3 regions of the Streptomyces sp. P9(2023) genome follow, and region 3 is predicted to be linked to each of the others. Evidence: riboswitches for the same ligand, from Rfam matches in the RefSeq annotation. Region 3 holds a riboswitch; each other region holds the start of a gene.

Region 1 (10,229 bases), on a different contig from region 3:
CGCCCTGTGGAACGGCTCCGCGACCCTCCTCGGGCCGCTGGGCTTCATCCTGGTCTACGGCATGTTCATGGTGCCCGCCTTCGGCCTGCTGACCTGGCTCGCGATATGGAGCAGGCAGCGCGAACTGCGCACGATATCCGGCCAGCTCCCGGCGTACGCGGCGGCCGGCTGGCTCTCGCCCGCCGAGCCGCTCGCGCTCTCCTCGATGCGGGCGCGCTCCATGGCCCGCGACTTCGCCCGCCGTACGTACGGCCCGCCGGCCGCCACCGCGGTCGGCGAGTACGAGGCGTTCGCGACGACGCTCGCCTTCCTGCGCCACCGCGCCCAGCGCGGCGCGCCGGACCCCGACTTCACGGCCCGCGAGCAGGAGCTGCTGCACCACCTCTGGCAGCGCAAGCCGGTCGCCTCCCCCGCCCTCACATACGCCGCGCGGGCGACCGGCCGGGTCTGGGCGCCGCCGCAGTACCTCGACTACGGCGGCTACAACCCGTACCAGAGTTGACCCCCGTACCCCCTACGCCTCCGACGCCTCCGACGCCTTCGTCAGAAGGTCCACCTCCGACGGCGTCAGCCGCAGGTCCGCCACCGCCATCAGGGCCGGCAGCTGTTCGACCGTACGGGCCGAGGCGATCGGCGCCGTGACCGTCGGCCGGGAGGCGAGCCAGGCCAGGGCGACGGTGGCGACCTCCGCCTCGTGCGCCTCGGCCACGGTGTCGAGCGCGGCGAGGATCCGGCGGCCCCGCTCGGTCTCGGCGTGCTCGGCGGCGCCCTCGGCGCGGACGCTGTCGACGGTCTTCCCGGGGCGGTACTTGCCCGTGAGGAAGCCGGACGCCAGCGCGAAGTACGGGAGGGCGGCGAGCCCGGCCCGCTCGGTGGTGGCCAGGAGCTCGCCCTCGTACGTGTCGCGCGAGAGCAGGTTGTAGTGCGGCTGCAGGGCGACGTAGCGGGCGAGGCCCTCGGTCTCGGCGAAGTCGAGGGAGGCCTGGAGCCGCTCGGGCGAGATGTTGGAGGCGGCGACGGCCCGCACCTTGCCGTCCTTCACCAGCTGGTCGAGCGCGGTGACGATCTCCTCGACGGGGACGGCCGGGTCGTCGAAGTGCGAGTAGTACAGGTCGATGTAGTCGGTGCCGAGGCGGCGCAGCGACTCCTCGACGGCGGCCTTGATCGTGGTCGCGGCGAGCCCCTTGTACCGGGGGTGGGCGCCGACCTTCGTGGCGACGACGACCTCGGAGCGGTTGCCGCGGCCGGCGAGCCACTTGCCGATCAGCGTCTCGGACTCGCCGCCCTGATTGCCCTCGGCCCAGGCGGAGTACATGTCGGCGGTGTCGACGAAGTTGCCGCCGGCGGCGGTGTAGGCGTCGAGGACGGCGAACGTCTGTGCCTGGTCGGCGGACCAGCCGAAGACGTTGCCGCCCAGCGCGAGCGGGAAGACGTGCAGGTCCGAGCTGCCCAGCGGGCGGAGAGAGGTCATGGGACGGTCAACGACCGTCCCATGACGGGGTATTCCGGCAGCCCCGACGTCGGGGGGGTGCCGCCAGGACTGCCGGAGTCGGGAGGCGTGGGAGGCACCCTCGCGTCAGACCGAGATGCCCTTGTTCGCCAGCCAGGCCGCCGGGTCCAGGCCCGAGCCGCCCGGGGTGTGGATCTCCAGGTGCAGGTGCGGGCCGGTCACGTTGCCGGTCGCGCCCACGCGGCCGATGGTGTCGCCGGTGCCCACGGACTGGCCGGCGCTCACCGTCATCGAGGACAGGTGCGCGTACCAGACCTCCGTACCGTCCTCCAGCTCCAGGACGATCCGGTAGCCGTACGAGCCGGACCAGCCCGCCGACTTGATCGTGCCGCCGTTCACCGCCTTGACCGGCGTGCCGGTGGGCGCCGCGAAGTCGAGGCCGGTGTGCTGGCCGGAGGACCACATGGAGCCGGACTGGCCGTACGTGGAGGTGAGGGTGTACGAGGACGTGGGCAGCGAGTAGCTCGCGGCGAGCTTCGCCAGACGCTCCGCCTCGGCCTTCGCCGCCGCTTCCTCCTCGGCCTTCTTCTTCGCCGCGGCCGCTTCCTTCTCGGCCTTCTCGGCCTGGACCGCGGCCTCGGCGGCGGCCTTCTCGGCGGCCGCCTTCTCCGCCGCGGCCTTCTCGGCGGCGTCGGCGTTGGCCTGCTGCTGCTCGGCCTGCTGGAGGATGCGGGCGCGCAGCGCCTCGCCGGCGTCGGCCGTCGCGGCGGAGGCGGTGCTCTCGGTCCCCGCGGTCTTTCCGGCGCTCTCGGCCGGCAGGGCGAGGGTGGCGGTGAGCGGCTGCGGGTTGTTCGTCCCGGAGCCCGAACCGTCCGTGCCCTCAGCACCGTCGGAGAGGAACTCGCCGACGCCGGGCAGCTCGGAGGCGTCCGGCAGGTTGAGGTCGGGGAGCGATATCGAGACCGGGGGCTTGTCCTTGGCGGTCGCCATGCCGCCCGCGCCGACGGCCGCGATGACACCGACGCCGAGGACGGTGGAGGAGCGGGCGAAGCCGGAGCGCTGCTTCACGACACGGTGGCGGCCACCCGAACGGGCCTGCTGGCGCAGGGAGTCCTCGGTGGGGTTCCACTCCCCCCACGTGGTCGCGTCGTCGTCCGTCCCGGCGGCGCCACGAGCGCCGAACGCGTTGAACCTGTCTGAAAGACCTTCAGGGGCAGGGCTGTTGGACGCCACGGAGGCGTACTCCTTTCCTTCCTTCTCGCCTACCGGGTTAGCTGACGGGTTCGGAGCAGGAAGGTCTCCTACGGACGGTGTCGTACGAGTACGACGGTGTCCGATTCACCCCAAGTAGTGGTTCCCCGGTTCCCTTTCAGGATTCGGCGCGTGCGCACGGTGCCGTCTCTTACGACGGCTGGGACGACCGCGCTGCGTTATCGAACGTTAATAGACGCGAGGGCCGGATTCCAAGCTGTTCCTGTTGATCATCCGCGAGATTGAGCTGGTACAGACCGATTTGATCCTGCTTCAGTCCAGACTTTCACAGGGAACCGGGAACTGACGGTGCATCAATTGTTATCGCAGCGGTACCTCTCCACTACGGATGGTCACAGTGACTGTCACCGCGTCGGTCAGGGCACCACGGGCATCGTCCGGCGCCGGTCCGGCTGGCCCTCTGCGGGCCGGCTCACCGCGAGCAGCGCCATGTCGTCGGTGGCCCCGCCGCCCGTGTACCGGCGGACGTCGTCGACGAGCGCGTCGAGCAGCTCCTCCGGCCCCGGGAAGATCCGCCCGGCGAGCCGCTCGGCCGGTTCGTAGAAGTCCCCCGCCGCGTCCCGCGCCTCGGAGAGGCCGTCGGTGTAGAGGAGGAGCGTGGCGCCCGGCGGGTACGGGGCCTCGTCGGCCCGGTCCGGCCAGGCGGCCAGCTCGCCCATGCCCAGCGGCAGCGCGGGCTCGGTCGGCTCCAGGAGCGCCAGGCCCCCGTCCGCGTACAGCAGCAGCGGTTCGGGGTGGCCGCGATTGACGATCCGTACCCGCCCGTCGCCGCGCGGGATCTCGGCCAGGACGGCGGTGGTGAAGCCCTCGAAGGCGTCGAGGCCGGAGCGGCGCGTGCCCTCCCGGGCCAGCGCCCGTTCGAGCCGCTGCGCTACGCCCTCCAGACTCGACTCCTGCTCGGCCGCCTCCCGGAAGGCGCCGATCACGACCGCGACCGCCTCGACCGCGTCCAGCCCCTTGCCGCGCACGTCACCGACCACCAGCCGTACCCCGTAGGGGGTGTCCTGGACGGCGAACAGGTCACCGCCGATGAACGCGTCCGCCTGCGCGGCCTCGTACCGGGCCGCGACCTGGAGCCCGCCGATCCGCTCGGCGGGCGTCGGCAGCACGGCCTTCTGCGCGGTCTCCGCGATCACCCGCGCCGACGCGAGCCGTTCGCCGCTGCGGCGCACGACCCGGTTGATGAGCAGGGCGAGGGCGGAGACGGTGACGACGGTCAGGGTCCCGGTGAGGGCGGGGACGTCGGTGGCGGTGTCGTTGTAGAGGTGCAGCCCGACGCTGGCGAGGACCGCGGCGATGCAGGTGACCAGCGTCGTCAGCATCGAGAAGAAGGGCGCGGCGATGAGCGGCGCGGCCGAGAACATCGGGGAGGCCGTGTACGAGGCGGGGGTGGACAGGTCGAAGACGACTCCGCCGAGGATCACCAGCGGCGGCAGCGCCCGGATGAACCGGCGGGCCCGCTCGGCCCGCCCGCCGCGCGGCGCCCGGCCCCCGCCCGCCGGCCGGTCGAGCCCGTTCGCCTGCGGGCCGCCGCGGCCGTTCGCCGGACCGCCGCCCAGTCCGTAGACCCACCCGTTCCTCTGCCCGTTCGCCCGCCCGTTCCCCCGGCCGTTCCCGTTGCCCTTCCCCCGGCCCTGCCCCTGGCCCACCTGTGCTCTCCTGCCCGGTCCGTACACGGCACGGCGACGGACGGTACCGCGCCCTCCCCAGGGTGGCGGGAGCCGCGCCGCGCTGCGACCCCCGCTCGGCCATGTGGGGGACAAGGACCGCCGCCTCCGTGACAGGTTCCGCTACAGGTTCCGCTCCGCGTAGACCTTCATCGCGTCCCGGACGAGAAGGGCGGTGCCCTCGCCGTGCTGGTCGTAGTTGACGGTGAAGCGCGGGTCGTCGACGTACATCCGGCCGAGGCCGGTCACGTACTCCTTCGTCGGCTTCGTCGTCATCGACCGCGTAAAGGTCAAAACCACGGAGTCACACACGACGAAGGCCCGGATCCAGTGACTGGATCCGGGCCTTCGTTGCTACTGAGTAGCGGGGACAGGATTTGAACCTGCGACCTCTGGGTTATGAGCCCAGCGAGCTACCGAGCTGCTCCACCCCGCGTCGGTGAATATGACCTTACGGCATGGCGAGCAGATCCCCTAATCGCATGACCCCCGCGGCCTCAGCAGCCGCAGTCCTCGGAGTCGACCGGGGCGGTCAGCGGGTCGGCGTCCTTCTTCGCCGGGCCCTCCCACGTCTCGTACGCGAAGCCCTCGCGGACCCAGTACTCGAAGCCGCCGAGCATCTCCTTCACCTGGAAGCCCAGCTGCGCCAGGGCGAGCGCGGCGCGGGTGCCGCCGTTGCAGCCGGGGCCCCAGCAGTACGTGACCACGGGGACGGACTTGTCGAGCAGCTGCTCGGCCTGCTCGGCGATGAGCGCGGTCGGCAGGTGGAGTGCGCCGGGGACGTGGCCCTGGTCCCAGGACGCGGTGGAGCGGGAGTCGATGACCACGAAGCCGGGGTCGCCGTCGGCGGCGAGGGCGCCGGCGACGTCGGAGACGTCGGCGTGGAAGGCGAGGCTGGCGGAGAAGTAGGCCGCGGCGGCCTGCGGAGAGGCGGGCGGGGTACGAAGTACGGCGTTGACCTGCGCGGTTGTCGTCATGCATGAAAATCTACGGGCGAAGATCGTTTCGCTGAAGTGGCAAATCCCGGGGGTTCGTCGGATCGGCCGGGGAAATCCGGGCGTGCGGCGGGGGACGGCAGGGGATCTCACGCAGCGGACGTCCGGGGGGACGTTCGAGGGACTTCGGCGTCACGTTTCGCGGGCGCCGTACGTCATGCCGATGACGGCATGACGGTATCTACGTTCTACGAGGGGACGAGCACCGATGGACTCGGACGACAAGGACCTGCTGGCCGCGCGCTTCCAGGCCGACCGCACGCACCTCAAGGCGGTCGCCTACCGGATGCTCGGCTCGCTGAGCGAGGCCGAGGACGCCGTCCAGGAGGCGTGGTTCAAGCTCAGCCGGTCCGACCTGAGCGACATACGGAACATGAGCGGCTGGCTGACCACCGTCGTCGGCCGCGTCTGCCTGGACATGCTGCGCTCGCGCGCCTCGCGCCGCGAGGACCCGCTGGAGTACTACGTCCCCGATCCGCTGGTCCGCGACGCGGACCGCACGACCGACCCCGAGGAGGAGGCGCTGCTCACCGACTCGGTCGGGCTCGCGCTGCTCGTGGTCCTGGAGACGCTGGGGCCGGCCGAGCGGCTCGCCTTCGTGCTGCACGACATGTTCGCGGTGTCCTTCGACGAGATCGCCCCGATCGTGGACCGCACCCCGGCCGCGACGCGCCAGCTCGCCAGCCGGGCCCGCCGCCGTGTCCAGGGCGCGGCGCCGGGCCCGGCGCCGGACGTCAGCCGTCAGCGCGAGGTGGTCGACGCGTTCATGGCGGCCTCGCAGGGCGGTGACTTCGAGGGCCTGCTCGCGGTGCTCGACCCGGACGTGCTGCTGCGGGCGGACGGCGGCAAGGTGCTCGCCGCGGCCTCGAAGCTGGTGCGCGGCGCCGAGGCGGTCATCAACCAGGCGCTCACCTACGCGCCGTACCGCCGCTCGTACAAGGACGTGCTGGTCAACGGCGCGCCGGGCATCGTCTCGTACGCGGACGGCGGCCGCGTGTCCGGTCTGATGGCCTTCACGATCGAGGGCGACCGCATCACGCAGATCGCCATCATCGCGGACCCGGACCGGCTGGCGGCGCTGGGCCTCTGAGCCGTACGCGAGCCAAGCTCGGGTCGTACTGTCGGAGCCATGACGACGAGCGATGGGGGCATGCCCGACGCGGGGCTCGGGGCGGGGCTCGGAGCGGGGCTCGGGGCTGAGCAGCGGCGCCACTGGCAGTCCACGTACGCGACCCATCCGGGGATGTACGGCTCCGAGCCCTCCGAGCCGGCCCGTCACGCCGCCGCGCTCTTCGGGCGGCGTGGCGCGCGGGACGTCCTCGAACTCGGCGCCGGGCACGGCCGTGACGCCCTCCACTTCGCCCACGAGGGCTTCACGGTCCTGGCCACCGACTTCAGCGGGACCGGGCTCGCCCAGCTCCGCGAGGCGGCCCGGGCGGAGGGGGTCGCGGACCGGGTGACCACCGCGGTCCAGGACGTACGGGAGCCGCTGGCGGCGGCCGACGGCTCGGCCGACGCGGTCTTCGCGCACATGCTGTTGTGCATGGCGCTGTCCACGGCGGAGATCCACGCGCTGGTCGGCGAGGTCCGGCGAGTCCTGCGGCCGGGCGGTGTCTTCGTCTACACCGTCCGGCACACCGGCGACGCGCACTACGGCACGGGCGTGGCGCACGGGGACGACATCCACGAACACGGCGGGTTCGCCGTCCACTTCTTCTCGCGCGCGCTCGTCGACGCGCTCGCGGAGGGCTGGACCCTCGACGAGGTGCACGCCTTCGAGGAGGGCGAACTGCCGCGCCGGCTCTGGCGCGTCACCCAGACGTCCGCCGCCTAGCTCGCGGGCGCGAGGCCGGGACCGAGACCGAGGCCGGCGAGCGCGGCCGAACCGGTGGCGGCGTGCGGGCCTCCGGCGAGGAGCAGGGTGCGGGCCGCCTGGTAGGGGCAGCCGGCCGCATCGAACGCCTTGGCCGCGGCGAGCAGACGCGGGACGACGTCACCGGCGTCACCGGCGTCACGGGCGTCACGGGCGTCACGGGCGAGCAGCGCCTCCGCCCGGTCGAGTTGGGCGGTGGCGACCGGATTGCCGGCGAGGGTCGTGCGGTCGACGGTCGTACGGGCGAGGGTCGTACGGGCGGCGGCGATCCGGGCGCGGGCGTCCGGGTGCCCGGCGAGTACCGAGGCCTCGGCCCTGAGGGTCACGTACCAGTGCAGCCAGATCCAGGAGACCCACTTCCACACCTGACCCGGCTCGGGTGCCACCCGTTCGAGTGCCGCGTCCGGGTCGCCCTGGTGCAGCAGGACGAGGGCGTCGAGGACCGCGCCGTAACCGTGCCGGTACTCGGCGTCCGTACCCGCCCGGTCTGCGATCACCAGCCACTCCGCCCGGGCCTCGTGGTCCCCGCGCAGCCCGTGGACCAGGGCGACCGACGCGGCGGCCGGGCCGAGGGAGAAGGACCGGCGGCGGCCGCTCTGCTCCCACGCGTCGAGGAACCGCGTCCCGGCGGCGACCACCTCGTCGCCGTGGCCGGCGAACGCGTCCGCGACCAGGAGCCAGGACATGGCGTGGTGGCCGACCTCGGCCAGGAGCGGATGGTCGGCGAGCTGCCCGCCCCAGCGGCGGGCGGCCGGCAGGTCACCCACACCGAGGGCGGTGCCGGCGGCCATGGCGAGGGCGTCCATGAGTTCATGCGTACGGGCGGGGGTGCCGTGGCCGGAACCGGACGTCAGGATGTCGATACGGCGCCGGGCGGCAGCGGCGGCGGCGAACGAGTCACCGGCCCAGGACTGGGCACCGGACAGCGCGTCGAGGGCGGCGGACTCCCCGACCGGGTCGCCCGCGCGGCGGGCCAGCGCGACGGCCCGCTCGGCGAGCGCGACCGTCTCCACCGCCGTGTTCTCGCTGTCCCCCTGGACCGCGCCGAACGCGTCCGCGACCACGGCCGCCTCGGCGAGCGCGACGGCGGCCTCGGCGGCCGCGTCGTCACCGGCCGACGCGCGCGCGGCGGCGAGCAGGCCGGTCACCTCGTCCACGGCCGGAACCCGCGCGAACTCGCTGGAGAAGCGGTACGCGACGGTGGCGGCGGCCGCCAGGTCACGGCCGGCACCGGGGTCGTCCCCGGCCCGGCGGGCGGCCTCGGCGGCGGCGCGGTGCAGCCGGAACATGTCGTCGCCGAGCCTGCGACACCCGGCGACGGCGGCGGCCTGCCGGAGGGCACCGGATGCGGGCCGGGCGCCCGGCCCGTCACCGCTCGCGAGCGCCGCGGCCTGTTCGTACCGCTCCTGTGCCTCGCCGAGCAGATGCCGGGTGAAGGCCGACTCGGCCAGGGACAGGGCGAGTCGGTGGGCGTCCTCGCGCAGTTCCGGCCGGGCGGCGGCCCAGGCCAGGGCGGACCGGAGGTCGTCCGCCACGGCGTCGAACCGGGCGCGCCAGTCGGCGCCTTCACCGCCCGGCCCCGCCAACTCCGTTGCCGTGGCGAAGCACCAGCCCACATGCCGCTTGCGTACGGCCGTCAGCTCGTCGGCAGCGGCAGCGGCGAGCCGCTCCGCACCGTACTGGCGGATGGTCTCCAGGGCCCGGTACCGCGTACCGGTCCCGGACGGTGTCACCGTCAGCAGGCTCTGCTCGGCGAGCCGTCCAAGACCATCCGCGACGGCGTACGGATCGAGCGGACCGAACCCGGCGACCTCCCCCGCCGCCTCCGCCGTGAACGGCACGACGAACACCGACACGCGGCGCAGCAGCGCCCGGTCCGCCGGGGCGAGCAGGTCGTGGCTCCAGTCGAGGACCGCCCGTACCGACCGGTGCCGGTCCTGTGCGCGGGATCCGCCGGCGAGGATACGGAGCTGGTCGGCGAGGCCCGCCAGGAGGCCGTCGAGGCCGAGCGTGGGCATCCGGGCCGCCGCGAGCTCGATCGCGAGGGCCATGCCGTCGAGCCGTTCGCAGAGGGCCACGATCCGGTCGTGCACCGCCGGATCCGCGAACGCGCCGGCCGCGTCGACGGCCCCCGCCCGGTCCAGGAAGAGCGCCACCGCGTCGGAATCGCCGTCTCCGGCGCGCGACAACGGCGGTACGGGAAAGACCCGTTCGAAGGGGACCATCAGCCGGGCGCGGCTCGTGACGAGCACCCGTACGCGCGGGCAGGCCGTCAACAGCCGTTCCAGGAACGGCGCCACCCCGTCGCGTATCTGCTCGCAGTTGTCCAGGACGAGCAGCGCCTCACGGTCCGCCAGGGCGGCGAGCAGCGCGTCGTCGATGCCGCGGCCGGGTTGCTCGCCCACCCCCATGGCGGCGGCGACCGCGGCCCCCACCCGCTCGGGATCGGTGACCGGCACCAGGTCGACGAACCACACGCCGTCGGCGAAGTCGGCGGCGGTCTCCGCCGCGACCGCCAGCGCGAGCCGCGTCTTGCCCACTCCGCCGGGGCCGACGGCGGTCACCTGCCGGTGCGTCCGGACCGCCGCGGCCAACTCCGCGCGCTCCCGCGCCCGGCCGATGAAGGCGGTCAGGGGTGCGGGGAGGGCGGGCGCGGAGCGGGACTCGCGGGAACGGGCGTCCCCGGCCGCGCGCCGGGAGAGCGCACGCCGGTCCGGTACCTCCAACTTGCGCAGCAGCGAGGAGACATGCGACTCGACGGTGCGTACGGAGATGAACAACCGGGCGGCGATCTCCGCGTTGCTGAGGTGCTCGCCGAGCAGCGCGAGGACGTCGGCCTCGCGGGCCGAGATCACAGGAGTGGACACCGAGCCATTATCCGTGGACGTTCCGTGGTCGGCACGGAAGCGGCGACACCGCGCACAGAAGGATGCTGAACACCCACCGACAACAGGAGGAACGACCATGACCGC
Region 2 (10,229 bases), on a different contig from region 3:
TGACCCCCTCGTACTCCCATCCCTCCCCAACCCCCGAAGGACGACAGCACCATGAGCACCACCACCGCCCCGGCCGCCGTCACCCCGCTGAGCACTCAGGACGCCGAGACCCTGCTCTCCGCCGCCCGCCGCGCCGCCGAGCAGGCCGGGGTCACCGTCAGCGTCACCGTCCTGGACGCGGGCGGCCGCCTGCTCGCCTTCCGCCGCGACGACCGCGCCGTCCTGATCTCCGGGGAGACCAGCACCCGCAAGGCGTACACGGCCCTCCAGCTGAACGCTCCCACCGCCGACCTGGTCGACCTGGTGAAGCCGGACGGCCCGTTCCACAGCCTCACCACGGCCCTCGACCGGCCGCTGCTCTTCATCGCCGGCGGCCTGCCGGTGCACCGGGACGGCCGGCTCATCGGCGCCATAGGCGTCGGCGGCGGCGCCCCCGAGCAGGACCACGGCTTCGCCACCGAGGCGGTCGAGGCCCTGGCCGTACAGACGCCCGCCGCCCAGCCCCTCAGGGCGAGCTGACCGGCAGTACGTCCGGGGAGAGAGCCGCCGCCCGAGCCGTCGCCGCCGTCATCCGACGGCGGTGATGGCGTCGGCACAGCACCTCGTAGCCGATCTCGTCCCCGGCGTCCACGTCGCCGACCACCACCTGCGCACCCTCGACGACCATCGCGCCGCCGACGGTGCGCGCGTTGTGCGTCGCCCGGGCCCCGCACCAGCACAGCGCCTCGACCTGGAGCACCTCGACCCGGTCGGCCAGCTCCACGAGCCGCTGGGAGCCGGGGAACAGCTTGGAGCGGAAGTCGGTGGTGATGCCGAAGGCGAAGACGTCGAGTTCGAGGTCGTCCACGACCCGGGCGAGCTGGTCGATCTGATCGGGCGACAGGAACTGCGCCTCGTCCGCGATCACATAGTCGCAGCGGCCGCCCTTGGAGAGATGGGCGACGAGGTACGCGTAGAAGTCGAAGCCCTCCGCCGCCTCCACGGCGTCCGTGACCAGGCCGAGCCGCGAGGAGAGCTTGCCCTCCCCCGCCCGGTCGTCCCGCGTGAAGATCATGCCCTGGAGCCCGCGCGCGGACCGGTTGTGCTCGATCTGAAGAGCGAGGGTGCTCTTTCCGCAGTCCATCGTTCCGGAGAAGAACACCAGCTCGGGCATGGGAGGTCGGGGACCTTTCAGGTCGTGGGTGGGTGAGTCGGTCGTACGGGGGTTCAGGAACGGACTTCGAGGAGCGGCACCAGCTGCTCCGCGGGCGTCATCGACCCGTGCACGGCGACCATCGCCGACTCGTGCGGCTCGTTGACGGAGGCGGTGACGATGACATCGTCGTGGGCCGCGGCGACGACGTCGCCGATCCTCCCGTACACCCGCTCGTCGACCTCGTCGCCGAACCAGCCGAGCCCGATGGCCTCGTCCCGGCTCGCCACCCAGAACTGCTCGCCGAGCACCTCGCGCCAGCAGGTGAGGACATCGGCTTCGGCCCCCGGCACCGCGTAGACGTGCCGGGCGCGGCCCTCGCCGCCGAGCAGGGCGACGCCGGCCCGCAGCTCCCAGTCCTCGTCGAAGTCGATCCGGTGCTGGTCGTCGAAGGGGATGTCGACCATGCCGTGGTCGGCCGTGACGTACAGCGCCGAGCGGGGCGGCAGTTGCTCCGCGAGGCGCTGGACGAGCCGGTCGACGAACATCAGCTGACCGCGCCAGGCGTCGGAGTCGATGCCGAAGCGGTGTCCGGCCCCGTCGAGTTCGCTGTAGTACGTGTAGACCAGCGAGCGGTCGCCGCCGGCGAGCTGCTCGGCGGCGAAGTCCATCCGCTCCTCGCCCGAGAGCCGGCCGTGAAACGTTCCGCCGCTCAGCGCGATCTTGGTGAGCGGGGTGTCCTGGAAGATCGGCGAGGAGACCTGGGCGGTGTGGATGCCGGCCTCGTGGGCGAGCTGGAAGACGGTGGGGTACGGCTGCCAGACCTGCGGCGAGGTCCACGGCTTCCAGCGGAGCTGGTTCATCAGCTGGCCGGTCGCGGGGTTGCGGACGGTGTAGCCGGGCAGCCCGTGCGCGCCGGGGACCCGTCCCGTGCCGACCGAGGCGAGCGAGGTCGCGGTGGTGGCGGGGAAGCCGGCGGTGATCGGGCGGCCGGTGCCGCCGCGGGAGCTGCCGAGCAGGGAGGTGAGGTACGGAGCCTCGTCCGGGTGGGCCTTGATCTGCTCCCAGCCGAGTCCGTCGATCAGGAAGACGCAGTTCCGGTCGGCGGGAGTGAGCTCGGCGATCCGGGCGTCGCATCCGGGGACGCCCTGTCCGGCGACGAGCGTCGGAAGGAGGTCGGCCAGCGAGCCGGTGACGTACTCGGGCACGGGCGCCGTGGCGAGATCGAGCAGGGCGGGATCGTCGGGCCAGCCGGAGGCGACGGCGGTGGGCTGGACCATCAGCGGGTCGCCGCGGTGGCTTCGGAGAGCGACTGGGCGAAGGCGAGGGTCTGGCGCACGGTGTCCGGGCCGTCGCCGGCGTCGCTGACGCGCAGGCTGAGGTCGTCGGCGGTGGCGTTGCCGGTGTAGCCGTGGTCGGCGTCGCAGTTGGGGTCACCGCAGGCGGCGGGCTCCAGGTCGATCCGCGAGACGGCGCCCCAGCCGATGGTGAGGACGACCTCGCGGGGCAGGGTGCCGGGCTTGTACGACTCCGGGTTGGCGACGACCCGGCTGACGACGACGGACGAGATCCGGTCGAGCTTGACCGACTCCGTGGACGTCGTGGCGTACGGGGTCGGCGAGCTGCTGTCGGCGGCCTGCTCGTCGGTGTGGCTGACGATGAAACGGTTGGCCGTCAGGACGAGGACCGTGACGTGGCGACGGACCTCGTTGGAGTCGAACGTGGTCTCCTGGTGCACCAGGTACGACGCGATCGGCTCGCCGCCGACGGCGGCCTCCACCGCCTCGGCCACGAGTGCCGGGTAGTAGCCGCTGCGCTCGATCGCCGCGCGCAGCCCCTGGGTCGTCGTACCGGTCTTCGCCATGGACTCCATCCTAATCCGTCGGAAGGGGCACTCCGGGACGGTCCGGCTGCCCCGTCTAGTAGCTCGGAAGGCTGCGGGGACCGAGGTCCGTGCGCGGCGGGGGCGGGGCGAGGCGGACCGTCGCACCGAGAACCGAGAGGCCGTGCGGGGCGACGACGACGGGCTCCAGGGCGATCGCGACGACCTCGGGATGATCGTCGACGAGCCGGGAGACGCGCAGCAGCAGCTCCTCCAGGGCGGGTGTGTCGACGGGGGCGGAGCCGCGCCAGCCGAAGAGGAGGGGGGCGGTGCGGATGGAACGGACCAGCTCGGCGGCGTCCCGGTCGGTGGCCGGGACGAGCCGGTGGGACATGTCGCCGAGCAGCTCGGAGGCGGCGCCGGCGAGCCCGAAGGAGAGGACGGCGCCGACGCCCGGGTCGATGGCGGAACGGACGACGGTGTCGACGCCGCGCGGCACCATGGCCTGGACGACCGGCTGGAGCTCGACGGGCTTGCCGAGGGTCTCGGTCAGTTCGGCGTAGGCGGTACGGAGTTGTTCCTCGCCCGCGAGATCGAGCCGTACGCCTCCGAGGTCGGGGCGGTGGCGCAGGTGCGGGGCGGTGGTCTTGAGGGCGACGGGGTAGCCGAGCCGGGCGGCGGCCTGGACGGCGGCGTCGGGGGTGGGCGCGGGCAGGGTGGGGAGCACGTCGATCCCGTACCGCCCGAGGAGCTCGCGCGCCGCGACGACGTCGAGGCTCACACCCCGGGCGCCGGCGTCGCCGTCCGCGTCCGTGTCCGTGTCCGTGTCCTTGTCCGCGTTCACGTCGAGCGCGCGCTCGATCTGCGCGGCGGCCCCGCCCTCGTCGATGTCCTCGAACTCGGGCACCCGCCCCGGCTCGGCCACCTGCCGCCGCCACTGCCCGTACCGCACAGCCTCGGCCAACGCCCTGACGGCCCGCTCGGCGGCGGGGTACGCGGGAATGCTGCCGGGGGGCGGGGCGGTGGGGGTGGCGGGTGCGGGCGGGGCGCCAGGCGTGGGTGTGCCGGATGCGGCCGCGTCGGGAGACGCGTCGGGAGACGCGTCGGGAGACGCGTCGGGAGACGCGTCGGTCGTGGGCGTGCGGTTCGCCCCGGAGTCCGGCGATCGGCGGGCGGGCGAGTCCGACGCCGACGGCGTGCGGCCGCCGGCGGCAGCCTCGTCGCCGGCGACGGCTTCCGTCGCGCCGCCTCCGGGTGCGAGTCCCGTGGCGGCCGGGAGGTCGGAGCCGACCGGCGCCCCGCCGCGTACGGGCGTGGGTGCCCCGGCCGCCGGTCCGTGGCCGGTCGTCGGCTCGGCGGCGGCGCTCGCCGCGGCGCCCGAGGTCCCGGCCGCGGCGCCCGCCCCGTCCCGCGGCGGGCGGCGCGACGGCGGTCTCGTGCTTGTGGCCGCCGAGAGGGCCTCCGCCAGGCCGCCCATCTCCACATGGACGACGACCACCGGCTTCGCCGGGAGCGGGGCGGCGGCGACCGCTTCGCGGAGGTGGGCCGCGAGGACCTCGCCGTCGCCGGACTCCACCGCTCCGTTCTCGCCGACCCAGGGGATCGCGGTCACGACGACCGCGTCGCACGCGTCGTTTGCGAGGGCCGCGGCCAGCGCGGCGCGGAAGTCCGCGGGGCTCGCGCCCGTCGTCAGGTCCAGCGGGCGCAGCGGGCGGAGCCCCTCGGTCAGGCAGGAGTCGTACGCGAGCAGCCCGAGCGACTCGGAGTTGCCGAGGATCGCGACGCGCGGCCCGGCCGGCAGCGGCTGGCCCGCGAGGAGCAGCCCGGCGTCGACGAGTTCGGTGACCGTGTCGACGCGGATGACGCCGGCCTGCCGTAGCAGCGCGGAGACCGTGGTGTGCGGGATCCGGGTGACCGGCACCCGGTGCCCCGGCGGCGCGCTCCCGCTGTGCCGCGCGCCCTTGACCACCACGACCGGCTTGACCGCCGCCGTACGCCGGGCAAGGCGGGTGAACTTCCGCGGGTTGCCGATGGACTCCAGGTAAAGCAGGACGACGTCCGTCTCCGGGTCGTCGTACCAGTGCTGGAGGAAGTCGTTGCCCGAGACGTCCGCCCGGTTGCCGGCCGAGATGAAGGAGGAGATACCGGCGCCGTGCCGGTGCAGCCCGGCGAGGAGCGCGATCCCGATCGCGCCGGACTGGGTGAAGAGCCCGATCCGCCCGGCGGCCGGCAGCTGCGGCGCGAGCGAGGCGTTCAGCCGGACCCCGGCCGAGGTGTTGATGATCCCGAACGCGTTGGGCCCGATGATCCGCATCCCGTACGAGCGGGCTTGCCGCACCAGCTCCCGCTGCCGGTCCCGGCCCTCCCCCGAACCCGTCTCCGCGTACCCGGCCGAGAGGACGACGAGCCCGCGCACCCCGTGTTCCCCGCAGTCGGCGACCGCCTCCGGCACCCGCTCGGCGGGGACGGCAAGGATCGCGAGGTCCACCGGTTCGCCGATGTCCCCGAGCGAGCGGAAGGCCGGCACCCCGTCGAGTGTGTCGCCCGGCTCGGGGAGCGCGCGGTTCACCGCGTACGTACGTCCGCTGAAGCCGCCGTCCAGGAGGTTGCGCAGGACCGTGCGGCCGACGCCGCCCGGGGTGCGGCCGGCGCCGACGACGGCGACCGAGCCGGGGGTGAGCAGCCGCTGCACCGAGCGCGCCTCCGCCCGCTGCTCCCGGGCGCGCTGCACGGCGAGCGAGCGGTCGGTGGGCTCCAGGTCGAGGTGGAGCCGTACCGAACCGTCCTCGAAGCTCCGCTTCTGGGTGTATCCGGCGTCCGTGAACACCTTGATCATCTTGGTGTTGGCGGGCAGCACCTCCGCCGCGAACCGCCGGATGTCCCGCTCGCGCGCCACCGCCGCGATGTGTTCGAGCAGCGCGGAGGCCACGCCGCGCCCCTGGTGCGCGTCCTGGACGAGGAAGGCCACCTCGGCCTCGTCGGCGGGCGCGGGGGCGGGCATCCCCCGCTCGTCGATCCGGTCGTAGCGGACGGTGGCGATGAACTCGTCGCCGATCGTCGCCGCGAGGCCCACCCGGTCGACGAAGTCGTGGTGGGTGAAGCGGTGCACGTCCTTGGCGGAGAGCCGCGGGTACGGCGCGAAGAAGCGGTAGTACTTCGACTCGTCGGAGACCTGCTCGTAGAAGCTGACCAGCCGGTCGGCGTCGTCGGCGGTGATGGGGCGGATGCGCGCGGTACCGCCGTCGCGGAGGACCACGTCCGCTTCCCAGTGGTCCGGGTAGTCGTGTTCCGGTTGCTCAGGCCGTTCCGACGCGCTCTGCATGGGGCAAGCGTACGGCCGGGATACGACACGGGCACCGGTCGCGCGGGGCGTGTGCACCATGCAAGGTAAGGAGGACCGATCGGCCCTGCGGAAGGGGCCGAAGGTCGGCACCGAGCACCCTGCGACCCGTGAGAGACTGGTCTAGACAACCCGCTTGAGACTTGAAGGGCAACACCATGGCTGAGCGCCGCGTCAACGTCGGTTGGGCCGAGGGCCTGCACGCCCGCCCCGCCTCCATCTTCGTCCGTGCCGCCACGGCCTCCGGCGTCCCCGTGACGATCGCGAAGGCCGATGGCAACCCGGTGAACGCCGCGTCGATGCTCGCGGTGCTCGGTCTGGGCGCGCAGGGCGGCGAGGAGATCGTGCTCGCTTCGGACGCCGACGGCGCGGAGGCCGCGCTCGACCGTCTGGCGAAGCTGGTTGCCGAGGGGCTCGAGGAGCTCCCCGAGACCGTCTGACGGAATTACGGATTTCCGAAGAAGCCGCACACGCCGACATCACGGCGGGTGCGGCTTCTTCGTTTCACCCGGCCGATTTCACCAGAATTCCGCGCGGCGCAAATCCGCGCAGCACAAAGAAAGCCCGACGAATTCCCGCTCTTTGTATACGGTCCGCTTGTTAATTCCGGCCGCTCGCCGTGTTGACGACGCGTTGCGAAACCCTCACACGTCCCCGCTCCGGGCGCTTCAGCCGGTGCAGCGACAGGGAGCGTTCGGCGTGCAGCGCGGTCAGGGTGCGGGCCCGCTCGGCGTCGCCGCGCGCCACCGCGTCGACGATCGCCCCGTGTTCCGCCCAAGCCTCGACGGGCTGGGCGGGGGCCTCGACCGTGTACGTCCAGGCGATCTTGTGCCGCAGCTGGGTGAGCATGGCGGTGAGCGCCGGGCTGCCCGAGGCCTGCGCCAGGGTCTCGTGGAACCAGCAGCCGAGCGAGCGCAGATCGTCGCCCTGGCCGCGCCTGGCCCGCTCCTGCCCCAGTCTGACCAGGCCGCGCAGCACCTTGAGGTGCGCCTGGGTGCGGCGCTGGGCCGCGCGCGCGGCGCCGAGCGGTTCAAGGAGCGACCGTACGTCGAGGAGGTCGGCCGCCTCCTGTTCGGTGGGCTCGGCCACGTGCGCGCCCGCGTGCCGGCGGGTGATCACGAAGCCCTCGGACTCGAGGGTGCGCAGGGCCTCGCGGACCGGGACGCGGGAGACTCCGTAGCGGCGGGCCAACTGCTCCTCGGTCAGTCGGCTGCCGCGCTCGAAGACCCCCGTGACGATGTCGTCCCGGATCGCCGTGCATACCGCGTGCGCGGGAATGCGCATGGTCGACCTCCGCCTTCATATGCGCGAAACCGGTTCTGCGGCGACTCTATTGCAGCGAGGCGGTATTTCCGACGGCTCCCCCGGAACCATGGATATCTTTTGGCCAGCGAAAAGCCCCGGCTCAGTACGAGCCGGGGCTTTTCTGACGTGCGGTGGGAGACCTCGTCGGTCAGACGTTCACGCCGCGGGCGCGCAGGTAGGCGACCGGGTCGATGTCGGAGCCGTACTCGGCGGTGGTGCGGGCCTCGAAGTGGAGGTGCGGGCCGGTCGAGTTGCCGCTCGAGCCCGAGATGCCTATCTGCTGGCCCGGGGTGACGGACTGGCCGACCGAGACACTGATGGCCGAGAGGTGCGCGAACTGGGTGTACGTGCCGTCGTTCATCCGGATGACGATGTTGTTGCCGTACGCGCCACCCCAGCCGGCCTCGACGACGGTGCCGGAGCCGACGGAGACGACCTTGGTGCCGTAGGAGGCCTGGAAGTCGGCGCCGGAGTGACTGCCGGAGGACCAGAGGGAGCCACCGGCCTTGTAGGCGGTGGTGAGGTGCGAGCCGGCCGCGGGGAGCTGGAAGGAGTTGAGGCGCTTGCGCTCGGCCTCACGGGCGGCGCGCTCCTTGGCCTCGCGGATCTCCTTGGCGCGGGCCTCCGCCTTGCGCTTGGCCTCCGCCTTGGCGCGGGCCTCGGCGATGCGCTTGGCCTCGGCCTCTGCGGCCTCGCGCTCCTGCGCGGCGGCCTGGGCGTCGATCGTCTCGGCGAGGGCGTTGTCGGCGACGACCACCTGGGTCAGGCCGGTGTCCTCCAGGGAGGGAGCCTCGGTGTCGGCGGCGAGCGCCGGGGAGGCGAGGGTGCCGATGACGCCGGTGGTGGCGAGGGTCGCGACGCCGGCGATGCCGGCGATGCCGGCGCTGCGGCGCGCCAGACGGCTCGGACCACGATGCTTCCCGGTGGCACGGGTGAACGCCATGTAGAGGCTGATCCTTTCCTTCCTTCTCGCCTACCGGGTTAGCTGACGGGTTCGGAGCAGGAAGGTCTCCTACGGGCCCCTCCGCACGGATGCGAAGGCGTCCGATTAACCCCAGGGACTTCGTGTGGGTCCCCGGCTCCCCAGGCTCGCGCCTGACGGGGACTCGGCGATGACTGTCCGATGCCGCGGGTGCGGCGGGTGCAACTGGCGAACAGCCGGACCGACGCTATGCGGATCGTCCGTCAATCACCAAAGAGACACGCCCGTTTGTAAGACTTGCCACAGGCCATACACCCGCCCTTCGCTTCAATTCGGACAAACGGAAGGACCCCGACGTATCGCCACGTCGGGGTCCTTCGGCAGAGCGAAACCCAATCAGCCGGTGACGACCGTCACTTCGCCGATGCCGAGGGCGCGCACCGGCTCCAGGATCTCCGAGGCGTCGCCGACGAGGATGGTGACGAGCCGGTCCACGGGGAAGGCGTTGACGACGGCCGCCGTCGCCTCCACCGTGCCGGTCTCGGCGAGCCGCGCGTACAACTGCGCCTGGAAATCGTCCGGGAGGTGCTGCTCGACCTGGTCTGCGAGGGTCCCCGCGACGGAGGCGGCGGTCTCGTACTTGAGCGGTGCCACGCCCACCAGGTTCTGCACGGCCACGTCGCGCTCGGCGTCGGTCAGGCCCCCGGCGGCGAGGGTGCGCAGCACCTTCCACAGGTCGTCAAGTGCCGGGCCGGTGTTGGGGGTGTCGACGGATCCGCTGATGGCGAGCATGGAGGCGCCGTGCCCCGCACCGTCGGAGCGCAGCACCTGGCCGAAGGCCCGGACACCGTAGGTGTAGCCCTTCTCCTCGCGCAGGACGCGGTCCAGGCGGGAGGTGAGCGTGCCGCCGAGGCAGTACGTGCCGAGGACCTGGGCGGGCCAGACGCGGTCGTGCCGGTCGGCGCCGACGCGGCCGATCAGCAGCTGGGTCTGGACGGCGCCCGGGCGGTCCACGATGACCACACGGCCGGTGTCGTCGGCGGTGATCGGCGGTACGGGACGGGGCTCGGCGGTGTCGCCCGTCCAGGCGCCCAGCGTCTCGGCGAGGATCTTGTCCAGGTCCACGTCGGTCAGGTCGCCGACGACCACCGCGGTGGCCGTGGACGGCCGGAGGTGCGCCTGGAAGAAGGCGCGGACGGCGGCGGCGTCGATGGCCTCCACCGTCTCCTCGGTGCCCTGGCGCGGCCGGGACATGCGGGAGTCGGCCGGGAAGAGCTCCTTGGAGAGCTGCTTGGCTGCCCGGCGGGCCGGGTTGGCCATCTCGTGCGGGATCTCGTCGAGCCGGTTGCGCACCAGCCGCTCGACCTCGGTGTCGAGGAACGCCGGCGCGATCAGGGCCTCGGAGAGCAGCCCGAGCGCCTTGGGCAGCCGGGAGACGGGGACCTCGAGGGAGACCCGTACGCCCGGGTGGTCGGCGTGCGCGTCGAGCGTGGCGCCGCAGCGCTCAAGCTCGGCGGCGAACTCCTCGGCGGTGTGCTGGTCGGTGCCCTCGGAGAGGGCACGGGACATGATCGTGGCGACCCCTTCGAGGCCCGCGGGCTCGGCCTCCAACGGTGCGTCGAAGAACAGCTCGACGGCCACGACCTGCTGGCCGGGACGGTGGCAGCGCAGCACGGTCAGGCCGTTGTCCAGGGCTCCGCGGTCCGGG
Region 3 (10,229 bases):
GCCGGAACTTCGGCAAGGAGGCCGCCATGCTGGCCGGCCTCCAGCACGCCGAGGGCGACGCCGTCGTCATCATGGACGCCGACCTCCAGCACCCGCCGGAGCTCGTGCACCGCATGCTGGCCCTGCACGCCGAGGGGTACGACCAGGTCATCGCCCGCCGTACCCGCAAGGGCGACCGGGTCACCCGTACCCTCACCGCCCGCGCGTACTACTGGGCGATCAACCGCCTGGTGGACGTCGAGCTGGTGGACGGCGTCGGCGATTTCCGGCTGCTTTCGCGCCGTACCGTCGACGCGATCCTCGAACTCACCGAGTACAACCGTTTCTCCAAGGGCCTTTTCGCCTGGGTCGGATTCCGCACCACGACGTTCGAGTACGAGAACGCGGTGCGTGAGGAGGGCCGGTCGAAATGGACCTTCGGGAAGCTGCTCAACTACGGGCTCGACGGGCTGCTCTCCTTCAACAACAAGCCGCTGCGCGCCGCCGTCTATCTGGGCATGATCCTGGTCTCCGTCGCGCTCGTGTACGCGGCCTGGATCGTCGGAGACGCGCTGGTCAACGGCGTCGACACGCCCGGGTACGTCACGCTGCTCGTCATCGTCACGGCGCTCGCCGGCGTCCAGATGGTGATGCTGGGGCTCGTGGGCGAGTACGTCGGCCGGATCTACTACGAGGTGAAGCGGCGGCCGCACTTCCTGGTGAAGGCGACGAACACGAACACGGACGTTCCGCACCCGAGGACCGCCACCACCCGAACGCGTGAGTCGTTGATCGAGACAGTCACGTCGAAGTAGTGGCCCCGGCCACGACGACTGCCTACCATCGATCACCGCAAGGTCGTTCACCCCGCCCGTCACCCGACCACCACCCCTCAACGAGGCGCTTCGCGCCGCACCTGTTGAATGACCCACGCCGGGAGGCTCCTTTGCACCGCCGCACCGCGCTCTCCGTCTCCGCCGCGCTCCTCGCCGCGGCGCCGCTGCTCACCGCCTGCGGCGGTGAGTCCCGCCCAGGGGCGGCGGCCGTCGTCGGCGGCGAACGGATCGAGGTGTCCAGCCTCCAGGCGCAGGTGCGGGACGTGCGGACGGCGCAGGAGGCGTCCCCGCAGGCCGCGCAGCTGATCCAGGCGACGGGCAACCTCAGCCGCGAGAAGCTGAACGTGATGATCTTCGACCGGGTGGTGGACAAGGTCGCCGCGGACAACGGGATCACGGCGTCGCGCGGCGAGATCCAGTCGACGCGGGACGAGTTCACCAAGCAGAGCGGCGGGGCGGAGCAGCTCGCGGCGACGCTGCTCCAGCAGCAGGGCGTCGCGCCCGACCAGATCGACGGGGTCGTCCGCCGTACGGTCCTGATGAACAAGATCGCCGCGAAGCTGGGCATCGCGAACACCCCCGAGGGCCAGAAGAAGCTCATGGACGTCTTCACGGCGGCCTCCAAGGACCTCAAGATCGACGTGAACCCGCGCTTCGGGGCGTGGGACGACGCGAAGATCCAGCTGGGTACGTTCACGGCGCCGTGGGTGCGGCAGATCAGCGAGGAGCCGACGGCCGTGGAGGCGGGGGCGTAGCGGGACGTAGGGTCGGGAGGGTGAACGCCGAATCACCCGTAGAGCCCGCCGCCGATCCTGGTCGGATCGTCCTCCTCACCGCCAGCCACCGCGTGGCGCCCGGACTGCTGTCCTGGCCCGCGTGGCAGGCGTTGCGCGGTGCCGACCGGGTGCTGTGCGCCGACGAGAACCACCCGCAGCTGCCGTACCTCCGCGAGGCGGGCGTGGCCGTGGAGCACGCGCGTCCGGCGGCTCAGGAGTTGGTCGAGGCGTGCGCCGGGGGCCGGACGGTGGTGGTGCTGCCCGGCGGCGAGGGCGACCAGGCGCTGACGGACGGGCTGGCCCGGCTTGCCGGCTCGGGCCGGGTCACGATGCCCGACCTGGAGCTGCTGCCCGGCTCGTACGACCTTCCCGGCGCCCGCCTCCTCGACCTGGTGCAGGTCATGGACCGGATCAGGCGTGAGTGCCCGTGGTCGTCGCAGCAGACGCACAAGGGGCTTGTGAAGTACGGCATCGAGGAGGCGTACGAACTCGTCGAGGCGATCGAGGAAGGCGACCGGGACGAGCTGCGCGAGGAGCTGGGCGACGTGCTGCTCCAGGTCGTCTTCCACGCGCGGATCGCGGAGGAGGACGAGGAGGCGCCGTTCTCCGTGGACGACGTCGCGGGGACGATCGTGGAGAAGCTGATCCACCGGCATCCGCATGTCTTCGGCGACGCGTCGGCGTCCACGCCGGAGGAGGTCAAGGAGCACTGGCTCCGGACCAAGGCGGTCGAGAAGCAGCGTGCCTCGGTCACCGACGGCGTGCCGCTCGGCCAGCCGGGCCTGGCCCTCGCCGCGAAGCTCGCGGGCCGCGTCCGCACGGCGGGCCTGTCGGTTCCCCTCCCTCAGGGCGAGGGCATCGGCTACGACCTCCTTGCGCTGGCGGCGACGGCGGAGTCCCAGGGCATCGACCCGGAGGCGGCGCTCCGCGCGGCGGCCCGCACGTACCGGGACACGATCCGCGTGACGGAGTCCCAGCAACCCTGACCCGGGGTCACCGCTCCTGGGGGGATCGGGCTGCCGGGTTGTGCCAGTGGGGAGACGGGCGGGACAGGAACCAGTCGCCGGGGCCCAGGGGGCGGTCCGGGCGGGTCGGGGGGACGCGGTCGTGGTGGATGCTGGACGCACCCAGGTCGTGCAGGGCCGGGAGGGTCTCCGTGAGGAGCTCCGGGGGACCCGCCACGTACACGTCGTGCCGCGGCCAGTTGCCGCATGACGCCAGTGCCCGCAAGAGACGTTCCGTCGCCTGGTCACGCGGGTGTTCCGGCGCGGACGTGATGTACGTGATCTTCAGGCCCGGTATCCGCTCCCGGAGCCGTTCCGCGTCCTTCCTTCCGTACAGGTACTCCCTCGACCTCGCCACCAGGAACAGGCGGGCCTCGGCATCCGAACCCGCGTCCTCCAGCAGCGCCTTCACCGGCGCCCAGCCCGTCCCCGCCGCGATGTACGTGCGCGGATCCCCCGGCGCCGTCCTCGACGTCAGCGTGCCGCCCGGCGCGCTCAGCCGGAGCGGCTCGCCCACCCGGAGCGCGTCCACCAGCGCCGTACTCATCGCCCCGCCCGGGATCCGGCTCACGTGCAGGTCCACCGTCCCGTCCGTGCGTAACGCGTTCGCCAGCGAGTACGTCCGCCACACCCGCGGCACCCGCAGCGAGCTGACGCTCACGTACTGCCCCGGCCGGTACGCGAAGGGGCTGCGCGGCTTCAGGGTCAGTACCGCCAGGTCCTCGCCGAGCCGCTCGTGCCGGACGACGACGGCGTCCCACCAGGCCGGCTCCCCGTCCGCCGCCGCCTCCTCGGCGCCCCGGAGCATGAACTCGGCGACGTACCCGTACGCCTCCGTCCACGCCTTCTCCGCCTCCACGCTCCACGCCGCCCCCGCCGCGTGCGCGAAGGCGGCGGTCAGGCTCGTGCCGACGGCGGCGTAGAGCGCCGGCGAGGCCAGGAACTTGCGGTGGTCCCGCCCCAGATGGGCCAGGTACTCCGGAAGCCCCGGATCCTCCAGCTGGGTCACCACATGGGTGAGCGCCGCGAACAGCCGGTCGCGCTGGGCCCCCAGGTCCTCGGGGAAGAGCTCTCGGACGCCCGGGTTGTGCCAGAACAGATGGGAGTAGAAGAACGCGACGGCATGCTCGGCCCGTCTCTCGACGACGGCGAACGTGCTTCTCAGCAACTGGGCATCCACGCGGGAGAATCTAGGCCACCCGCCTTCACAGGACGATCACATCTCGCGGACCGGGCCGCCCGGAGGCCGGTGGTCCACCTACCTTGTACCGTCTCAGGGTGAGCACCACCCCCGCCGAGAACCCCGCCGAACCCCCCGCCCCCGAGCTCTTCACCTGGGAGTTCGCGACCGATCCGTACCCCGCCTACGCCTGGCTCCGCGAGCACGCGCCCGTGCACCGGGCCAAGCTGCCCAGCGGGGTCGAGGCCTGGCTCGTGACGCGGTACGCGGACGCCCGGCAGGCCCTCGCCGACCAGCGGCTCTCGAAGAACCCGGCGCACCACGACGAGCCCGCGCACGCCAAGGGCAAGACCGGGATCCCGGGGGAGCGCAAGGCCGAGCTGATGACGCATCTCCTCAACATCGACCCACCCGACCACACCCGGCTGCGCCGTCTCGTCTCCAAGGCGTTCACCCCGCGCCGGGTCGCCGAGTTCGCGCCCCGGGTGCAGGAGCTGACGGATCAGCTGATCGACTCCTTCGCCGCCAAGGGCACGGCCGACCTGATCCACGAGTTCGCCTTCCCCCTGCCCATCTACGCCATCTGCGACCTGCTCGGCGTACCCCGCGAGGACCAGGACGACTTCCGGGACTGGGCCGGGATGATGATCCGGCACGGCGGTGGGCCGCGCGGCGGCGTGGCGCGGTCGGTCAAGAAGATGCGCGGCTACCTCGCCGAGCTGATCCACCGCAAGCGGCTCGACCCCGGCGACGACCTGATCTCGGGGCTCATCAAGGCCTCCGACCACGGCGAGCACCTCACCGAGAACGAGGCCGCCGCCATGGCCTTCATCCTTCTCTTCGCCGGCTTCGAGACCACTGTCAACCTGGTCGGGAACGGGGTGTACGCGCTGCTGCGGAACCCTGACCAGCGCGAGCGGCTCCAGACCTCGATCGCCGCCGGCGAGCGCGACCTCCTCGAAACCGGTGTCGAGGAGCTGCTGCGCTTCGACGGGCCGGTGGAGATGGCCACCTGGCGGTACGCCATGGAGCCGCTGACGATCGGCGGTCAGGAGATCCCGGCCGGCGACCCGGTCCTCGTCGTGCTCGCCGCCGCCGACCGCGACCCGGCCCGCTTCGAGGAGCCGGACACGCTCGACCTCTCCCGGCGCGACAACCAGCACCTCGGCTACGGCCACGGCATCCACTACTGCATCGGCGCCCCGCTCGCCCGGCTCGAAGGCCAGATCGCGCTCGCCACGCTGCTGACTCGCCTGCCGGACCTGCGACTTGCCGGGGATCCGGCCGATCTGCGGTGGCGCGGCGGGCTCATCATGCGTGGATTGCGCACACTTCCGGTGGACTTCACCCCTCTTGCGAGCTGACTCTCCGTCAAGACTGTGACTTTTACGTGATCTCCGCTGCATCGACTTGTGACTGACGTTCGAATGCCGCTACGTTCACCGTCACCTCACCAGTCACACGGAAGGCACTCCGCATGCGCTCCGGGAACGGTCGTCACCGCAGACCCCGCCAGGCCCCCGCCATCGTCGTCGCCGCAGGCGTGACGGGGTCGGCCCTCGCGCTGCCCCTCTTGGGTGCGGGCTCGGCATCCGCCGCCGACGCGGCCACCTGGGACCGGGTCGCCGAGTGCGAGTCGGGCGGCCAGTGGAGCGCCCACTACGGCAACGGGCTCTACGGCGGGCTCCAGTTCACCCAGGTCAGCTGGGAGCGGCACGGCGGCCTGGCGTACGCGCCCAGCGCGGACCTGGCCAGCCGGGCCCAGCAGATAGCGGTGGCCGAGAAGGCCCTCGCCGCGGGCGACCAGCAGTGGGCCACCTGCGCCCCGATCGCCGGGCTGACGAACGACGGCGTCAAGCCCGACGTCCACCCGGGGCCGGCTGTCACGCCCTCGGAGTCCACGGACCCGCTCCCGGAGTCCGACCGCACGGGCGGGCTCCCGACCGTCGACACCCCTCCGGAAGCCCTCGCGAAGCCCGAGAGTCCCGAGACCCCCGCCACGCCCGGGACCCCCTCGTCCACGCCGTCCGCGTCGGCCACTCCCGGCACCGGTAAGCACCGGGGTGACGCGGATCCGGAGGAGACGCTCAATAAGGACAAGTCGCTCGAAACCGGTCGCCACGCCTCGCCGTCCGACTCGCCGACCGGTGAGACGTCCGGCGCTCCGACCGACACGCCGACACCGGATGCCGCCGACAAGAACAAGGCCGCAAACCCGGACAGTGGGAACACAAAGGGCACAGAGGGCGTCGAGGGCAACAAGCCCGCCGAGGACATCTCGGATGCTATCGGTGAATACACCGTCAAGCCCGGCGACAACCTCACGGTGATCGCCCAGCGCAACGAACTCCCCGGTGGCTGGGGCGCCCTCTACGACGCCAACCGCGCGACGGTCGGCCTCGATCCGGACCTCATCCTTCCTGGCCAGAGCCTCGATCTCACGATCGGTCAGCCTGACGAGGCGGCAGCTGAGCGCGGGTAGTTCGGCCGTGAATGTCCGGTTCTGTGTAAGTGAGACATGGGTCTCTTTGCCTCAACTGGCGTGTCCCGTCCGCAAAATCTGCTTCCGTCGCCTCTCACCTGCGTAAATACCCTTCGCCCCGAGGCAAGTAGGGGCGTTTTGTCCCCCATGGACGTCTTTGAACTTCCCCCGGGTCTGTGTCTACGGTCGTCACCGCTCGCCACCGCGGGCCCCGTCGACCGAAACGCCGAATCCTGCCGTCGGCCGATGGGAACAGTCGTCGCGTCAAGCGCCGAAGGCAGGAGCGGGGGACCCAAGGTAAGTGCCGTCCCCGGCCGTTGAGACAGACGGCCGACGGAACGGCTTGGGGTTAAGCCGCGCGCTAGGTCGCGCGGCCGGGCAACTCACATGGCCCGAACCCGACAGCTCACCTCGTAGGCGTCGGTGAGGAGAAGTCCCATGCTGTTTTCCGCCAAGGGCAAACACCGTCGTCCCTCCAAGGCCACCCGCGCCGTCGCTCTCGCCGGTGTCGCCGGTGTCGCCGTCGCCGCCCCGCTGATGGGCGCCGGCACCGCCTCGGCCGCCACCGTCTCCGAGTGGGACAAGGTCGCCCAGTGCGAGTCCGGCGGCAACTGGTCCATCAACACCGGCAACGGCTACTACGGCGGCCTGCAGTTCTCGAGCTCCACCTGGGCCGCCTTCGGTGGCACCGCGTACGCCGCGAGCGCCGACCAGGCCTCCAAGTCGCAGCAGATCGCGATCGCCGAGAAGGTCCTCGCCGGTCAGGGCAAGGGTGCCTGGCCGAGCTGTGGCGTCGGCCTCTCCTCCGCCTCGCCGAACACCGGTGCCGTCGAGAGCGCCCCGCAGCAGGAGCGTCAGGCCGAGCAGCCGACGACCCGCAGCGAGCAGCGGACCGCCCCCAAGGCCGCGGCCAAGAAGACCGAGTCGAAGAAGACCGTCACCACCCCGACCGGCAAGAAGGTCAAGAAGGGTGACGGCGAGTACAAGGTCGTCGCCGGCGACACGCTGAGCAAGATCGCCGCCGCCCACGACGTCAAGGGCGGCTGGGCGAAGCTCTTCGAGCTCAACAAGGACGTCGTCGAGGACGCCGACCTGATCTACCCGGGCCAGCAGCTTCACCTGAAGTGAGCCCGGCGGCCCGTGTGAGTCCGGCGGCTCACGCGGGTCCCACGACCCTCCCGCGGTGACCACCCCGGTCCGGAGCACTCTTCCCCCGTGCGCTCCGGACCGGGGTTCCGCGTTTCCGGATCCGATATCCAAGATCCAAGATCCAAGATCCAAGATCCGTGATCCGATATCCGTGATCCGTCGCCCGACCGACCCCCGACGGTTACCGCCGAGTAGTCCTGAGGGCCTTTGGCCCCAGATGCGTGTCCTTGGGTCCTTTTTCGTCCCAGGGGTCGGGCGCCCGGCTGGCCGGAGCCTCGGAGCCGGTTAGGCTCTTGTCGCAAGGCCAAAGCGACCCTGCACCGCATGCGTCACATCTAGCGTCACATCCCAGAAGGAGATGCTCGTGCCGTCCATCGACGTCGTCGTAGCCCGGGAAATCCTGGACTCCCGAGGCAACCCCACGGTCGAGGTCGAGGTCGGCCTCGACGACGGCAGCACTGGCCGTGCTGCCGTTCCGTCCGGTGCCTCCACCGGTGCGTTCGAGGCCATTGAGCTCCGTGACGGAGACAAGAACCGCTACATGGGCAAGGGCGTCGAGAAGGCCGTCCTCGCCGTGATCGAGCAGATCGGCCCGGAGCTCGTCGGCTACGACGCCACCGAGCAGCGCCTCATCGACCAGGCCATGTTCGACCTGGACGCCACGGACAACAAGGCCTCGCTCGGCGCCAACGCCATCCTCGGCGTCTCCCTCGCCGTCGCGCACGCCGCGTCCGAGGCCTCGGACCTCCCGCTCTTCCGCTACCTCGGCGGCCCGAACGCGCACCTGCTGCCCGTTCCGATGATGAACATCCTGAACGGCGGCTCGCACGCCGACTCCAACGTGGACATCCAGGAGTTCATGATCGCGCCGATCGGCGCGGAGTCCTTCTCCGAGGCCCTGCGCTGGGGCACCGAGGTCTACCACACCCTCAAGTCCGTCCTGAAGACCAAGGGCCTGTCCACCGGCCTCGGCGACGAGGGCGGCTTCGCCCCGAACCTGGACTCCAACCGTGAGGCGCTCGACCTCATCCTGGAGGCCATCAAGCAGGCCGGTTACGCCCCGGGCAAGGACATCGCGCTCGCGCTCGACGTCGCCGCGTCCGAGTTCTACAAGGACGGCAAGTACGAGTTCGAGGGCAAGTCCCGCTCGGCCGCCGAGATGACCGAGTACTACGAGGAGCTCGTCTCCGCGTACCCGCTGGTCTCCATCGAGGACCCGCTGTTCGAGGACGACTGGTCGGGCTGGAAGGTCCTCACCGACAAGCTGGGCGCCAAGGTCCAGATCGTCGGCGACGACCTGTTCGTCACCAACCCGGAGCGTCTGGCGCGCGGCATCGAGGACGGCGCCGCCAACGCCCTGCTGGTCAAGGTCAACCAGATCGGTTCGCTGACCGAGACCCTGGACGCCGTCGAGCTGGCCCAGCGCAGCGGCTTCAAGTGCATGATGTCGCACCGCTCCGGCGAGACCGAGGACGTCACCATCGCCGACCTCGCCGTCGCCACCAACTGCGGCCAGATCAAGACCGGCGCCCCGGCCCGCTCCGAGCGCGTCGCCAAGTACAACCAGCTCCTGCGCATCGAGGAGATCCTCGACGACGCGGCCGTCTACGCCGGCCGCAGCGCCTTCCCGCGCTTCAAGGGCTGATCTGCTTCAAGGGCTGACCTGCAGGTCGCCCGGTTACCTACGTCCCCGCACCCGGTCCCGTACCGTGTGCGGGGACGTACGTACGTAAAGGGGAGGCGCGCACATGGCCCGGGACCGGTTCTCGACCGCGACCAGGATCAGGCTGCTCGGCGAGCAGACCGCCGCCCGTGTCTACCGCTCCCAGACCCGCCGCCAGGCCCGCCGCTCCCGGCTCACCGGCCGCGCGGCCTTCCTCGCCCTGGTCGTCTGCTCGCTGATCGTCGCGCTCGCGTACCCCATGCGGCAGTACGTCTCCCAGCGCGCCGAGATCGCCGAGCAGGAGCGCCAGGCCGCCGACGCCGCCGCGCGCGTCGAGGAGCTGCGGGACGAGAAGGCCCGGCTCCAGGACCCCGCGTACATCCGCCGGCTCGCCCGCGAGCACCTGCACTACGTGGTGCCCGGCGAGACCGGCTTCACCGTGAACGACCCCGAGGCCGAGCGCGCCCGGCGCACCGAGCAGGGCGCGGCCGACCGCCCCTGGTACTCCGACCTCTGGGAAGGCGTGGACCGCGCGGACGCGCCCCGCTAGACCACCCGACCTATCGTCCCCACCCACCGGCCCCACCGACCGCACCCGACGAGAAGACAAGACGCAACGATGGAAACGCCCCCTCCGCAGACCGCACGCACCGAGCCGACCGAGGCGGACGTCGCCGCCTTCGAAGCCCAGCTCGGCCGCCCGCCCCGGGGGCTGCGCGCCATCGCGCACCGCTGCCCCTGCGGCAACCCGGACGTCGTCGAGACCGCGCCGCGGCTCCCGGACGGCACGCCCTTCCCGACCACGTACTACCTGACCTGCCCCCGGGCGGCCTCCGCGATCGGCACCCTTGAGGCCAACGGGGTCATGAAGGAGATGCAGGCCCGGCTCGCCACCGACCCGGAGCTGGCCGCCGCCTACCGGGCCGCGCACGAGGACTACATCGCCCGCCGGGACGCCATCGAGGTCCTGGAGGGCTTCCCGAGCGCCGGCGGCATGCCCGACCGGGTCAAGTGCCTGCACGTCCTCGTCGGCCACTCGCTGGTCGCAGGTCCTGGCGTCAACCCGTTCGGCGACGAGGCCATCGCGATGCTGCCGGAGTGGTGGGCCAAGGGCCCCTGCGTCAACCCGTGCGCGGAGAAGGAAGAAGGGGAGACGAAGT

What was found. A riboswitch is a leader RNA that binds a small molecule or an ion and turns the genes downstream of it on or off. The one in region 3 is predicted to bind cyclic di-AMP.
Region 1: it holds a riboswitch for cyclic di-AMP, as region 3 does, so the genes downstream of both, Q5762_RS35075 (M23 family metallopeptidase) here and Q5762_RS22990 (transglycosylase family protein) in region 3, are expected to answer to the same signal.
Region 2: it holds a riboswitch for cyclic di-AMP, as region 3 does, so the genes downstream of both, Q5762_RS19090 (M23 family metallopeptidase) here and Q5762_RS22990 (transglycosylase family protein) in region 3, are expected to answer to the same signal.

What each region holds. Positions count from the first base shown of each region.
Region 1 is NZ_JAUPWM010000054.1:20,567-30,795, forward strand. It holds gene Q5762_RS35065 (PrsW family intramembrane metalloprotease) at 1-502, shown strand, start outside; gene Q5762_RS35070 (aldo/keto reductase) at 515-1,471, opposite strand; gene Q5762_RS35075 (M23 family metallopeptidase) at 1,577-2,683, opposite strand; cyclic di-AMP (ydaO/yuaA leader) riboswitch at 2,695-2,842, opposite strand; gene Q5762_RS35080 (PP2C family protein-serine/threonine phosphatase) at 3,079-4,281, opposite strand; partial or broken gene Q5762_RS35085 (TipAS antibiotic-recognition domain-containing protein) at 4,513-4,668, opposite strand; tRNA gene Q5762_RS35090 (tRNA-Met) at 4,752-4,825, opposite strand; gene Q5762_RS35095 (rhodanese-like domain-containing protein) at 4,887-5,366, opposite strand; gene sigJ (RNA polymerase sigma factor SigJ) at 5,593-6,474, shown strand; gene Q5762_RS35105 (class I SAM-dependent methyltransferase) at 6,514-7,218, shown strand; gene Q5762_RS35110 (LuxR C-terminal-related transcriptional regulator) at 7,215-10,124, opposite strand; gene Q5762_RS35115 (pyridoxamine 5'-phosphate oxidase family protein) at 10,222-10,229, shown strand, end outside.
Region 2 is NZ_JAUPWM010000013.1:31,934-42,162, forward strand. It holds gene Q5762_RS19050 (MFS transporter) at 1-3, shown strand, start outside; gene Q5762_RS19055 (heme-binding protein) at 52-519, shown strand; gene Q5762_RS19060 (thymidine kinase) at 506-1,153, opposite strand; gene Q5762_RS19065 (alkaline phosphatase family protein) at 1,207-2,412, opposite strand; gene Q5762_RS19070 (DUF5998 family protein) at 2,412-2,996, opposite strand; gene Q5762_RS19075 (GNAT family N-acetyltransferase) at 3,052-6,276, opposite strand; gene Q5762_RS19080 (HPr family phosphocarrier protein) at 6,453-6,734, shown strand; gene Q5762_RS19085 (GntR family transcriptional regulator) at 6,895-7,578, opposite strand; gene Q5762_RS19090 (M23 family metallopeptidase) at 7,748-8,542, opposite strand; cyclic di-AMP (ydaO/yuaA leader) riboswitch at 8,555-8,721, opposite strand; gene Q5762_RS19095 (pitrilysin family protein) at 8,918-10,229, opposite strand, start outside.
Region 3 is NZ_JAUPWM010000019.1:10,841-21,069, forward strand. It holds gene Q5762_RS22960 (glycosyltransferase family 2 protein) at 1-794, shown strand, start outside; gene Q5762_RS22965 (SurA N-terminal domain-containing protein) at 926-1,570, shown strand; gene Q5762_RS22970 (nucleoside triphosphate pyrophosphohydrolase) at 1,591-2,577, shown strand; gene Q5762_RS22975 (globin domain-containing protein) at 2,585-3,775, opposite strand; gene Q5762_RS22980 (cytochrome P450) at 3,874-5,139, shown strand; gene Q5762_RS22985 (transglycosylase family protein) at 5,253-6,257, shown strand; cyclic di-AMP (ydaO/yuaA leader) riboswitch at 6,517-6,692, shown strand; gene Q5762_RS22990 (transglycosylase family protein) at 6,696-7,385, shown strand; gene eno (phosphopyruvate hydratase) at 7,765-9,051, shown strand; gene Q5762_RS23000 (septum formation initiator family protein) at 9,155-9,619, shown strand; gene Q5762_RS23005 (DUF501 domain-containing protein) at 9,689-10,229, shown strand, end outside; gene Q5762_RS23010 (Ppx/GppA phosphatase family protein) at 10,228-10,229, shown strand, end outside.